3 regions of the Heyndrickxia sp. FSL K6-6286 genome follow, and region 3 is predicted to be linked to each of the others. Evidence: a T-box and tRNA genes for the amino acid it is inferred to sense, from the RefSeq annotation. Region 3 holds a T-box; the other regions hold tRNA genes.
The links. The T-box of region 3 lies ahead of tyrS (tyrosine--tRNA ligase). A T-box ahead of a tRNA ligase gene usually reads a tRNA of that ligase, here a tRNA-Tyr.
Positions count from the first base shown of each region.

Region 1 (4,139 bases), 250 kb from region 3:
ATTAATGCCGGCCTAGCTCAATTGGTAGAGCAACTGACTTGTAATCAGTAGGTTGGGGGTTCAAGTCCTCTGGCCGGCACCACTTTTAAAAAAAGTACGAGCCATTAGCTCAGTTGGTAGAGCATCTGACTTTTAATCAGAGGGTCGAAGGTTCGAGTCCTTCATGGCTCACCATTGTTTTTTGTAACGAAAAACATTTTTCATAACGCGGGTGTGGCGGAATTGGCAGACGCACCAGACTTAGGATCTGGCGCCGCAAGGCGTGGGGGTTCGACTCCCTTCACCCGCATTATAAAATAAAGTCGCGGAAGTAGTTCAGTGGTAGAACACCACCTTGCCAAGGTGGGGGTCGCGGGTTCGAATCCCGTCTTCCGCTCCAAACAACCCTTGCCGGGGTGGCGGAACTGGCAGACGCACAGGACTTAAAATCCTGCGGTAGGTGACTACCGTACCGGTTCGATTCCGGTCCTCGGCACTAGAAATTTTTACGAAGTAAAAGATTTAAGGATTTTTGCACAGCAAAAGATTCTTCCATAATAGTTATAGTAAAATACAAGTATGCGCCCGTAGCTCAATTGGATAGAGCGTTTGACTACGGATCAAAAGGTTAGGGGTTCGACTCCTCTCGGGCGCGCCATGAACGGGAAGTAGCTCAGCTTGGTAGAGCACATGGTTTGGGACCATGGGGTCGCAGGTTCGAATCCTGTCTTCCCGACCAGGAAAATTCATGGGGCCTTAGCTCAGCTGGGAGAGCGCCTGCTTTGCACGCAGGAGGTCAGCGGTTCGATCCCGCTAGGCTCCATATTAATTTTAAAATGGCGGTGTAGCTCAGCTGGCTAGAGCGTACGGTTCATACCCGTAAGGTCGGGGGTTCGATCCCCTCCGCCGCTATTAATATTTTTGGAGTAAAGGACCCTTAGCTCAGCTGGTTAGAGCAGACGGCTCATAACCGTCCGGTCGTAGGTTCGAGTCCTACAGGGTCCATTTATTTGGAGGAATACCCAAGTCCGGCTGAAGGGATCGGTCTTGAAAACCGACAGGCGGGTTACACCGCGCGGGGGTTCGAATCCCTCTTCCTCCGCCATAACTATTCCTTTAAAAAATTTTTAATAATATCGTCGCGGGGTGGAGCAACGAGCGTTACTTCATCGAACAACTACGAGTTGTACCGATTGAGCTGCTACTAGAATAAGCATACTGAAATCGGGACAGTTGATGATAAGATTGGATTAAAAAATTAATTATACTATCATCGCGGGGTGGAGCAGTCTGGTAGCTCGTCGGGCTCATAACCCGAAGGTCGCAGGTTCAAATCCTGCCTCCGCAATCATTTCAAGTATTCTTGAAAGAATTTTGGTCCGGTAGTTCAGTTGGTTAGAATGCCTGCCTGTCACGCAGGAGGTCGCGGGTTCGAGTCCCGTCCGGACCGCCATTTTATAATATGGCTCGGTAGCTCAGTCGGTAGAGCACGTCCGAATAGGCTACAAAGCAATACATCAGCGTACCAATTGAGCCACAGCTTGAATAAGCTTTCTGAAATTGGGACGATGGCGAATACAATTTTATATAGAAAATAAATATTATATTTGGCTCGGTAGCTCAGTCGGTAGAGCAATGGACTGAAAATCCATGTGTCGGCGGTTCGATTCCGTCCCGAGCCACCATTTAATGCAAATTTAATCATGTTGATATTATTCCTCTTTTGGGGGATAATAATTTATTAATGCCGGCCTAGCTCAATTGGTAGAGCAACTGACTTGTAATCAGTAGGTTGGGGGTTCAAGTCCTCTGGCCGGCACCATTTTTCATTTGTGGAGGGGTAGCGAAGTGGCTAAACGCGGCGGACTGTAAATCCGCTCCCTCAGGGTTCGGCGGTTCGAATCCGTCCCCCTCCACCATTTATGGCGGATGTGGCGAAGTGGTTAACGCATCGGATTGTGGTTCCGACATTCGTGGGTTCGATTCCCATCATCCGCCCCATTATTAATACTTATTGGGCTATAGCCAAGTGGTAAGGCAACGGACTTTGACTCCGTCACTCGTTGGTTCGAATCCAGCTAGCCCAGCCATATTTTACTTCAAGATAAGAGATCTGCGGGTGTAGTTTAGTGGTAAAACTACAGCCTTCCAAGCTGTTGTCGTGAGTTCGATTCTCATCACCCGCTCCATACATAATCACTTATAACGGGCCTATAGCTCAGCTGGTTAGAGCGCACGCCTGATAAGCGTGAGGTCGATGGTTCGAGTCCATTTAGGCCCACCATCTATAAATTTTCCTGTTCCGCAGTAGCTCAGTGGTAGAGCAATCGGCTGTTAACCGATCGGTCGTAGGTTCGAATCCTACCTGCGGAGCCATTTTTTGTATGGAGAAATACTCAAGTGGCTGAAGAGGCGCCCCTGCTAAGGGTGTAGGTCGGGTAACCGGCGCGAGGGTTCAAATCCCTCTTTCTCCGCCAGAATGAATGCGCCTTTAGCTCAGCAGGATAGAGCAACAGCCTTCTAAGCTGTGGGTCAGAGGTTCGAATCCTCTAAGGCGCGTAAAATCATAATGAAAAACCTCTACATAAAAAGTAGAGGTTTTTATTTTTCCAAAATCCTTCATAGTCTCATAGTAAAGCAAATAAAGTATTAAAAAATTTATAAAATATGTTTCATTCCTAGAGTTAAAACACATAATGAATGCAAACCCCAAAAAATGTGTCTCACGCGCCGGTCTTGAGACACATAATGAAGTCAAACCCTCAAAAATGTGTATCATCCGACGGTATTAAGACACATCTTAAATCACCGAGATTAACATAATTGTGGATAAATATAATTTTTTATATTGTAGTGAATATCCCTCCCAGCAAATTCATAAGACTTAGTATTTAAAAGGGGGGATAATGTGAATAGTAAACAAAATTATCCACATGTTTCAGCAAGAGATTCACAAATTTATCGAAAGCAAAAACATCTTATGAAGGTTTCTGGTGAAGGATTGGTGAACGCTCAACCGGATATGGCGGAGATCACATTAGGTGTAGTGACAGAAAATAAAGATGTCAGTACAGCACAGTTAGAAAATACAAGAGTAATGTCAAGAATCATTCAGGCATTTTTACAAATGGGAATAGCCAATGACGAGATAAAAACTGTTGATTACCGTATCGATGTCCAATATGAAAGTGAAAATGGAAAAATAATCAGGCAGGGTTATAAAGTTACACATCTCATTAAGGGAATAATTAAAGAGATTAATTTAACAGGGAATGTTATAGATGTAGCCGTGCAGAATGGGGCTAATATGATAGCATATATTCAATTTACATTAGCCCAACCCGAGGCATATTACCATCAAGCTTTGTCCCTAGCGTTAAAGGATGCCCAGCAAAAGGCAGCAACAATTACGAAGCAATTAGCCATATCCTTTTATCACATTCCAGTAAAAATCACTGAAATATCTTCGGCCCCCTCAACATCACCTTTCCATGTAGCGTTATTTGCAAAAAGTGAAGGAACTCCCATTCAAACAGGGCAAACTCAGATAAAAGCCATGATTGAAGCAGAATTTGCTTATTTTTCATAAGAAAGATGAAGTACTAGAAATTTTATTTCAGATAAAAAAGGATTTTCTCATGCAAAAGTTGAATTGATAATATTCTAGAGATTGGGGGTTTTTACATGAGAAAGGGAATCATTCGACCTTTAGCGATTTGTATTTTTCAAAAAGGCGATTCAATTCTAGTATCGGAAGGGATTGATCCGAAAACAGGAAATTATTTTTATCGTCCAGTTGGAGGAGGTATTGAGTATGGAGAAAGGAGTTCGGATGCAGTCATACGAGAAGTTAAGGAAGAAATTGGTGCAGACATCTGTCATTTAAAACTCTTAGGTACGTTAGAAAATATATTTACGTATGATGGTGATCTAGGTCATGAAATTGTTCAAGTATATGCAGCTGACTTTATTGATTCCTCCTATTATAATCTTTCAATATTTAAAGGAAAAGAAGATAATGGGATTGAATTTGATGTTATGTGGAAGCCTTTATCAGATTTTCAAAAGGAGTCTCGATTAGTTCCGGAAGGTCTCTTTGAATTACTAAAATCAAAAGTTTCTAAATTATCCTCCTAAACTGTTGCAAACATACGTTCTGT
Region 1 is NZ_CP152029.1:608,298-612,436, forward strand. Features, by position in the region: tRNA gene MHI39_RS03195 (tRNA-Thr) at 7-82, shown strand; tRNA gene MHI39_RS03200 (tRNA-Lys) at 99-174, shown strand; tRNA gene MHI39_RS03205 (tRNA-Leu) at 208-289, shown strand; tRNA gene MHI39_RS03210 (tRNA-Gly) at 305-379, shown strand; tRNA gene MHI39_RS03215 (tRNA-Leu) at 390-475, shown strand; tRNA gene MHI39_RS03220 (tRNA-Arg) at 561-637, shown strand; tRNA gene MHI39_RS03225 (tRNA-Pro) at 642-718, shown strand; tRNA gene MHI39_RS03230 (tRNA-Ala) at 730-802, shown strand; tRNA gene MHI39_RS03235 (tRNA-Met) at 818-891, shown strand; tRNA gene MHI39_RS03240 (tRNA-Ile) at 911-984, shown strand; tRNA gene MHI39_RS03245 (tRNA-Ser) at 992-1,084, shown strand; tRNA gene MHI39_RS03250 (tRNA-Met) at 1,254-1,327, shown strand; tRNA gene MHI39_RS03255 (tRNA-Asp) at 1,356-1,432, shown strand; tRNA gene MHI39_RS03260 (tRNA-Phe) at 1,589-1,664, shown strand; tRNA gene MHI39_RS03265 (tRNA-Thr) at 1,726-1,801, shown strand; tRNA gene MHI39_RS03270 (tRNA-Tyr) at 1,814-1,898, shown strand; tRNA gene MHI39_RS03275 (tRNA-His) at 1,905-1,980, shown strand; tRNA gene MHI39_RS03280 (tRNA-Gln) at 1,995-2,069, shown strand; tRNA gene MHI39_RS03285 (tRNA-Gly) at 2,095-2,168, shown strand; tRNA gene MHI39_RS03290 (tRNA-Ile) at 2,187-2,263, shown strand; tRNA gene MHI39_RS03295 (tRNA-Asn) at 2,281-2,355, shown strand; tRNA gene MHI39_RS03300 (tRNA-Ser) at 2,366-2,456, shown strand; tRNA gene MHI39_RS03305 (tRNA-Arg) at 2,465-2,538, shown strand; gene MHI39_RS03310 (SIMPL domain-containing protein) at 2,888-3,568, shown strand; gene MHI39_RS03315 (NUDIX hydrolase) at 3,664-4,116, shown strand.
Region 1: it encodes a tRNA-Tyr, which carries the amino acid that the T-box ahead of tyrS (tyrosine--tRNA ligase) is inferred to sense. The anticodon was not compared.

Region 2 (4,139 bases), 1.0 Mb from region 3:
GGAGTTTAATCCAGCTACATATCCTTGTTGATCCTGAGCCATTTTCGACATCTGTGTTCCAATGGCAGGTCGTAAAATATCAATTGACAGGAACACAATGAAAGTAACTACAACAATTAGCCAATACTTATGCACAAATAAGGTTGATAATACAAATAGACTAGCTATAATTAAACAAGATGAAATAACTTTCCTCTCTCCAAAGCGATTTAGCATCCATCCGAATATAGTCATTTGTACTACTGCACCTGAGATAGATCCGAATGTTATAATAAACGCAATATCTTTCGGTGAAAACCCAAACTTTTGATCAACAAACAATCCAAAAACCGTTTCGTAGTTAGCTAAACCGAACGACATAACAAACACGATAATTAAACTTAAAAAATATGGCTCCTTATAGGAGTGAAGCAATTGACTGATTAAACTTTGTTTATTTGTTTGAATAGACTGTGCTAATTCAGATTCTTTTTTAATATTAGATTCTGGTAATACGAGTAAAGTAATAATCGCCGCAACCACACCCGCAACTGCTGCAGCAAAGAATGGTACGCGAATCCCAAATTCAGCTATATAGCCACCAATTCCTGGTCCAATAATAAATCCAGTAGTTATAGCAGCATTAATAAAGCCCATACCTTTCGCTCTCTCTTTAGTAGATGTTACATCCGCTGCGTATGCCATAACAGACGGCATAATTAATGCGGCACCGATTCCTCCTAGCATTCTAGAAGCGAATAGAAGAAATGATGAATTAGCTACTCCAAATATCCATTCAGAAACAGCAAAAATGATCATTCCAGCAATAATAATCTTTTTTCTGCCTATTGAATCTGATAGTTTCCCACCAAATGGAGAGAAGATAAGCTGGGTGAGAGAAAAAGCTGCAACAAGCAATCCTACGATGCTCCCATTAATATGTAGCTCGATCATATAAGTTGGCATTATAGGTATAACAAGACCAATTCCCGTAAAAATTAAAAATATATTTAGCATAAGAAGCAATATAGCTCCCCTATTTCTGAACAATAATGACATAAATAACCTCCTCATGAACTTAGAAATACTGAACGTTCATTCTATATTAAATTACAGGATTACCCTTACCTGGTCTATGCAAGATCCTTCCAGGTGTAATCCCTCACTTATTTTATCTATTAGAGCTTGTTGATATTCCAAATAAAAATACATTAAATGCTAATTTATATAAAGTTAATGCCTCCTCAACTGTTGACTTTCTTGACATCTGGCTTAGACCAATTAATAAGCTTTCTAGAATAATAGCGAGACTTTCTACGTCTTCTTTTCTAAATTCACCACTATCTATCCCTTGCTGAATTAATTTTTGATTAAATTTCAAATGTCCCATTACCATCTCTGCAATTCGTTCTTCAATCTCACCAGTCTTTTCTTCATTATTAAAAAACTCATCAGCTGCTTTTGTAAGTGGGTGATTCAAATCATCAAGAACCATTTGTTCGGCCATCCCAAAAAGTTTTTCCTTCGTTGTTTTATATAATGATTCTTTTTCTACCCATTTCTGTTCCCACTCTTTATCCCATTCATCTAATAAATATAAAAATAATCCTTCCTTACTTTTAAAGTGGTAATATATATTCCCTTTACTACTCCCGGTAGCTTCAACAATATCTTCAATTGAAGTGGCTTTATATCCTTTATTAGCAAAAAGATTCCTTGCAGCATCTGCTACACGCTTTTTGGTTTGTTCACTTTGGATTTTCTTTTTATTCAACTATTTCAACTCCAATGCCAATATTAACATTAATACTGAACGTTCATTCTGTATATTAACAAAAATAAATAACCTTTTCAAGCTAGGCTATTTTGACCATGTTACTATTCAATATACAAAAAAAGAGCTAATGCGCTCTTGAAATCTTTTATAAAAATGGCTCCGCAGGTAGGATTCGAACCTACGACCGATCGGTTAACAGCCGATAGCTCTACCACTGAGCTACTGCGGAATATATAAATATAAAAAATGGTGGGCCTAAATGGACTCGAACCATCGACCTCACGCTTATCAGGCGTGCGCTCTAACCAGCTGAGCTATAGGCCCTTTATGTATTTTGGAGCGGGTGATGAGAATCGAACTCACGACAACAGCTTGGAAGGCTGTAGTTTTACCACTAAACTACACCCGCAATATTCATTCATTAAGTATGGGGCGGATGATGGGAATCGAACCCACGAATGTCGGAACCACAATCCGATGCGTTAACCACTTCGCCACATCCGCCATGGCAGGGGCAGTAGGAATCGAACCCACACTGAAGGTTTTGGAGACCTTAGTTCTACCTTTAAACTATGCCCCTATATTATATATGGTGGAGGGGGACGGATTCGAACCGCCGAACCCTGAGGGAGCGGATTTACAGTCCGCCGCGTTTAGCCACTTCGCTACCCCTCCATATTAATCTTTGCATAAATTAATGGCGGTCCGGACGGGACTCGAACCCGCGACCTCCTGCGTGACAGGCAGGCATTCTAACCAACTGAACTACCGGACCAAATTTCTTTCAAGTTTACTTGAAAATGATTGCGGAGGCAGGATTTGAACCTGCGACCTTCGGGTTATGAGCCCGACGAGCTACCAGACTGCTCCACCCCGCGACGATATTATAAAAAGTTTTTTAATCCAATCTTACTATCAACTGTCCCGATTTCAGTATGCCTGTTCTAGTAGCAGCTCAATCGGTACAACTCGCAGTTGTTCGATGAAGTAACGCTCGTTGCTCCACCCCGCGATGATAATATAAAAAGTTTTCAAAGGAATATTTATGGCGGAGGAAGAGGGATTCGAACCCCCGCGCGGTGTAACCCGCCTGTCGGTTTTCAAGACCGATCCCTTCAGCCAGACTTGGGTATTCCTCCAATTATATATGGTGGACCTTGTAGGACTCGAACCTACGACCGGACGGTTATGAGCCGTCTGCTCTAACCAGCTGAGCTAAAGGTCCTCTATGGTAGCGGCGGAGGGGATCGAACCCACGACCTCACGGGTATGAACCGTACGCTCTAGCCAGCTGAGCTACGCCGCCATAGTATATTTTAGATATTGGTGGAGCCTAGCGGGATCGAACCGCTGACCTCCTGCGTGCAAAGCAGGCGCTCTCCCAGCTGAGCTAAGGCCCCAATTATATAATGGTCGGGAAGACAGGATTCGAACCTGCGACCCCATGGTCCCAAACCATGTGCTCTACCAAGCTGAGCTACTTCCCGTTCATGGCGCGCCCGAGAGGAGTCGAACCCCTAACCTTTTGATCCGTAGTCAAACGCTCTATCCAATTGAGCTACGGGCGCATGATTTATATCGTAAGATATTTTATGGAAGGATCTTTTGCTGCGCAAAAATCCTTAAATCTTTTACTTCGTAAAAATTTCTAGTGCCGAGGACCGGAATCGAACCGGTACGGTAGTCACCTACCGCAGGATTTTAAGTCCTGTGCGTCTGCCAGTTCCGCCACCCCGGCAAGGGTTGTTTGGAGCGGAAGACGGGATTCGAACCCGCGACCCCCACCTTGGCAAGGTGGTGTTCTACCACTGAACTACTTCCGCAAATTGAATCAAAGCAAACTTTGATGAGCCATGAAGGACTCGAACCTTCGACCCTCTGATTAAAAGTCAGATGCTCTACCAACTGAGCTAATGGCTCATAATAAAATGATTGATCGTGTAGTCTATAATTTTAAATATAAAGGCTCGTACATTTATATTGTAAATTATTTATTCCGACTTTTCAAACGTCAAAAAAATCCAACTATTTTATTACACAAAAAATATTGCACCACTATCAAAATAATTAATGGTGGAGGATGACGGGATCGAACCGCCGACCCCCTGCTTGTAAGGCAGGTGCTCTCCCAGCTGAGCTAATCCTCCAATATAAAAATTTATTTAATGGTGACCCGTACGGGATTCGAACCCGTGTTACCGCCGTGAAAGGGCGGTGTCTTAACCGCTTGACCAACGGGCCACATTTGCAGAATTTGCTAATATAGTTTAGAAAAATAATAGCCCCAATTTAGGGGCATCGCCTGGCAACGTCCTACTCTTGCAGGGGGAGAGCCCCCAACTACCATCGGCGCTAAGAAGCTTAACTTCCGTGTTCGGGATGG
Region 2 is NZ_CP152029.1:4,600,727-4,604,865, forward strand. Features, by position in the region: gene MHI39_RS23195 (MFS transporter) at 1-1,038, opposite strand, end outside; gene MHI39_RS23200 (TetR/AcrR family transcriptional regulator) at 1,151-1,753, opposite strand; tRNA gene MHI39_RS23205 (tRNA-Asn) at 1,911-1,985, opposite strand; tRNA gene MHI39_RS23210 (tRNA-Ile) at 2,004-2,080, opposite strand; tRNA gene MHI39_RS23215 (tRNA-Gly) at 2,092-2,165, opposite strand; tRNA gene MHI39_RS23220 (tRNA-His) at 2,185-2,260, opposite strand; tRNA gene MHI39_RS23225 (tRNA-Trp) at 2,263-2,336, opposite strand; tRNA gene MHI39_RS23230 (tRNA-Tyr) at 2,347-2,431, opposite strand; tRNA gene MHI39_RS23235 (tRNA-Asp) at 2,455-2,531, opposite strand; tRNA gene MHI39_RS23240 (tRNA-Met) at 2,561-2,634, opposite strand; tRNA gene MHI39_RS23245 (tRNA-Ser) at 2,803-2,895, opposite strand; tRNA gene MHI39_RS23250 (tRNA-Ile) at 2,905-2,981, opposite strand; tRNA gene MHI39_RS23255 (tRNA-Met) at 2,986-3,062, opposite strand; tRNA gene MHI39_RS23260 (tRNA-Ala) at 3,081-3,156, opposite strand; tRNA gene MHI39_RS23265 (tRNA-Pro) at 3,167-3,243, opposite strand; tRNA gene MHI39_RS23270 (tRNA-Arg) at 3,248-3,324, opposite strand; tRNA gene MHI39_RS23275 (tRNA-Leu) at 3,409-3,494, opposite strand; tRNA gene MHI39_RS23280 (tRNA-Gly) at 3,505-3,579, opposite strand; tRNA gene MHI39_RS23285 (tRNA-Lys) at 3,604-3,676, opposite strand; tRNA gene MHI39_RS23290 (tRNA-Val) at 3,828-3,903, opposite strand; tRNA gene MHI39_RS23295 (tRNA-Glu) at 3,923-3,997, opposite strand; rRNA gene rrf (5S ribosomal RNA) at 4,057-4,139, opposite strand, start outside.
Region 2: it encodes a tRNA-Tyr, which carries the amino acid that the T-box ahead of tyrS (tyrosine--tRNA ligase) is inferred to sense. The anticodon was not compared.

Region 3 (4,139 bases):
AGAAGTACATGCAAGAATTTATAAATGCTTTAAAATGATATCCCTAATCGAAGCAATTGTATATGAAGTATGTCGATAAAGAAAGTCAAACCAAGAAGACATAACGATGAAATTAAGTGGAGAGTTACGCAAATATATATTTTTGTATTTACATACCTTACAAGGGTATAGTAAAATGATTGTTGAGGGGCTAATTATAGAAATAGATTGTAATTAAGCAAAAGGCGAATGGAGTATGTTTTTTAGTATTAATTATACCATTCGGTGGTATAGTATTTACTGAATTTCCCCATCTCCCTTATTAGGAAATAAAAGACGCCTATAAAAGATGTCCTGCAGAATCAATCAAGTGATCAGATAGTCCAGTTATTGGTGAGCCCTATACAAATGAGAAAAGACTTAACTAAGAATAGGATGTGAAGGTGGAATGGAAGAGAAAGAAACGAAAATAAAGCTGGCTGTTAATGGTGGCATTGCTTTTGGTGCCAAATTAAATGCTAGGCAATTAACTGTAATTACAGAGTATTTGGATGATGGCGACGAGCTTGAGCTGACAACATTTCAACAGCTTTATATTGAGGTACCAGAGGACAAAGTAGAGGTAGTAAAAAATAGATTTAAGGAAGTTGGTTTATCCTGTTATCCAGTAGGGAACTTTGTGAAAAGCTTGAGAACCTGTAATTTTTGTAAAGGTGCAGAGAGAGAAGGAATGCCGGTTGCTATCGAAATAAATGAACGGATTGCTGGAAAACCTGTTCCCTTTACCTTAAAACCAGCATATACAGGTTGTCCGATTGGATGTGGCGAGCCACTAGTTAATGATATTGGCATAATGAAAATAAAGGATGGATATGATTTATATATTGGTGGAAAAGCAAAAGGAAAGGATGCACATATAGGTACTCTATTTATGGAGCAGTTAATCCCTGAACAGCTCTATGTGGTGGTGGAGAAGTTGGTCGATATGTATGCTGAACAAGGAAAAAAGAGAGAGCCCTTCTTTAAATTCATTAATCGCTTTGGAATTGACCATCTTAAAAACCACATAGAGGAACAAATAACGAATGAATAATTATTTATTTGCATCAATCATGTTTTAAAAAATTTAATATTGTATTTATTTTTTGTTTTAGATATGATAGGAGAAATATTTAAAAAGTTATGACAGGATTCAGTAGTGTCTTATCTCCCTGTAATAGAGAGCCGATGGTTGGTGGAAATCGGAACAAAGATAAGGGCGAATTACCTCCTCGAGCTTTCTTTGCGAACAATGAAGTAGCAAAGAACGGACGTACCGTTATACGTTTGAGCGGAAGAGCATATTCTTCAATGAGGGTGGTACCGCGTGTAAGACAGCCACGTCCCTTTTATAAGGGGTGTGGCTGTCTTTTTTATTTTAATAAAATAGGAGGTTAATAAAATGGAACAGTTTATTAAACGGTTAACAAGTGAACAATTAGAAGAGATGGAGAGGCAGTTTGCTATTTATGTAAATGGGACACAAGAAGTCATTCCTGCCCTTGAGTTGAAGAATAAAATTGCAAAATCTCTTATATTAAATACTCCGTTGAAGGTAAAGCTGGGGCTAGATCCTTCTGCACCAGATGTTCATCTAGGACACACTGTGGTCCTTAATAAACTCAAGCAATTTCAAGATAATGGTCACATCATTCAGCTTATTATTGGTGATTTTACTGGGAAAATTGGTGATCCGACTGGTAAATCAACGGCAAGAAAGCAGTTAACCGATGAAGAAGTGAAACATAATGCTAAAACATATTTTGAGCAATTTGGAAAAGTTCTTGATATGGAGAAAGTTGAGCTGAATTATAACTCAGCGTGGTTATCTGAACTAAATCTGGAAAAGATTATTCATTTAGCTAGTAGTATGACGGTTGCACGATTACTTGAAAGGAATGACTTTTCGGAGCGTTACGCAACAGGAAAACCAATCTCATTGCATGAATTTTTCTATCCGTTAATGCAGGGATATGATTCGGTCATTCTTGAAAGTGATATTGAATTAGGTGGGAATGATCAACATTTCAATGTACTAATGGGGCGTCATCTTCAGGAACATTACGGCCTGGAAAAGCAAATTGTTATCCTTATGCCATTACTTGAAGGATTGGATGGAGTAGAAAAAATGTCGAAGTCAAAACATAATTACATTGGTATCGATGAAAAGCCAACTGAAATGTTTGGAAAAACGATGTCGCTCTCTGATGAATTAATGGGAAAATACTTTGATCTTGTGACGGATTTATCACTTGAAGATAAGTTGAAAATAAAAAATGAGTTAAAGTTAGGCAAGCTTCATCCACGCGATGCAAAAATGTTATTAGGTAAAACCATTGTAAACATGTATCATGGGGCAGAGGCTGCTAATCATGCGGAAGAAAACTTTAAAACCATTTTTCAAAAAGGTGCCATTCCAACAGATATACCCGAGCGTAAATGGGATGGAGAGAAACGAATAGGCATTATCGAACTTCTTGTGACATTAGAATTACTCCCATCCAAAGGTGAGGCGCGGAAAATGATTGAAAATGGCGGGGTGAAAATGAATTCCGAAAAGATTAATGATATTTTTACTGAAGTATCAATAGTAGATGGAATGATCCTGCAAGTTGGAAAACGAAAGATGATGAAATTAAAATTGTAACAATACAAACACAAATTTTTTACCTATTCACCTTGTTATCTTATAAGATAATAGTATATACATGTTTTTTAGAGGTGACTTTATGAGTAATAAAAAGAAAAGGCTGATCACTCGGACCATTATTTTAGTCGTCTTACTTGGGGTGGTTGGATTTACCTTATACCAAAATCTTCATAAAGATAAAAAGGTGGCAATTGGGGATAAGGCCCCCAATTTTAAGCTTGAGACACTAGATGGTGAGACATTCCGATTAAAGGATTTAGAGGGGAAAGCGGTTCTAATTAATTTTTGGGGTACATGGTGTGAACCATGTAAACGGGAAATGCCCCTTATTCAGAAGGCATATGAAAAATACCATAAACAAGGATTTGAAGTTGTTTCGATTGATCAGAAAGAAGCGAAATTTATCGTAAATAAATTTATTAAACAATATGGATTAACCTTCCCGGTCATGCAGGATAAGGATTCAAAGGTAAACAATATGTATAATGTTTATAATCTTCCAGCCAGCTTTTTTGTTAATAGAGAGGGAAAAGTTGTGAGAATGGAAGAAGGGGAAATGAAAAAGAAGAATTTAGAAAAATGGATTCATGAAATATTATAGAAATATAGTAAAGGGTGCGTTTCACAACAAGTGATGGCACCCTTTTACATGTTGGCTATTTTCGTAAAGCTTGTTGCTTTTGTGAAAGCCCAATTACCAGCTTTTACACCCAAAAAAGGTTCCAGCGGTTCGTATAGAAGATTGCAGCTTTTTTCTCAGTAAAATGAATGGTTAGCGATTCTAAGCCGATATTTACTAGTTAAAGCTTTACTTACATAGCAACTTTGTTTAAGAAAAGAGCCTACCTATTAAAGATTCTTTACTTCATAACGCTTTTCAAGATAGTTTTGAAGAATCGAGATGATTGAACAGATTCCCCAATAGATTAATGCAGCTACAATATACATGGTCATATAATCGTATTCACGTCCACCAACAATCTTGGCTTTTTGAAAAAGCTCAGGCACGGTAATCATTGCCGCTAATGATGTTCCCTTGATTAAATCAAGATACACATTTGACAAGGGGGGGAGAGCTAATTTCACTGCCTGCGGAAGAATAATTTTCCTCATTGTTTGCCAATAAGTAAAGCCCAGTGAGGAGGCTGCTTCCCATTGTCCTTTATCTACAGAGGCAATTGCAGAGCGATTAATTTCCGCCATATATGCTGCACTGTTTAGACTAAAACCGATGATCGCTGCCGTTACGGCTGTAAATTCAATACCGATCATAGGTAAGCCAAAGTAGAGAATAAATAAAAAAACAAGAATTGGCACCCCACGCATAAATGAAATATATAATCTTGAGGGAAATCGGAAGAGCCACTTGTTTGACATTCGACCTAGTGCAATAAAAAAGCCAAGGATTAAACCCAATAGCATACTTACTAAAGAAATGAGTACGGTATAGCCAATACCTTGCATAACATAA
Region 3 is NZ_CP152029.1:356,135-360,273, forward strand. Features, by position in the region: gene MHI39_RS01975 (nitrite reductase) at 428-1,072, shown strand; T-box leader at 1,153-1,369, shown strand; gene tyrS (tyrosine--tRNA ligase) at 1,421-2,665, shown strand; gene resA (thiol-disulfide oxidoreductase ResA) at 2,748-3,269, shown strand; gene MHI39_RS01990 (ABC transporter permease subunit) at 3,518-4,139, opposite strand, start outside.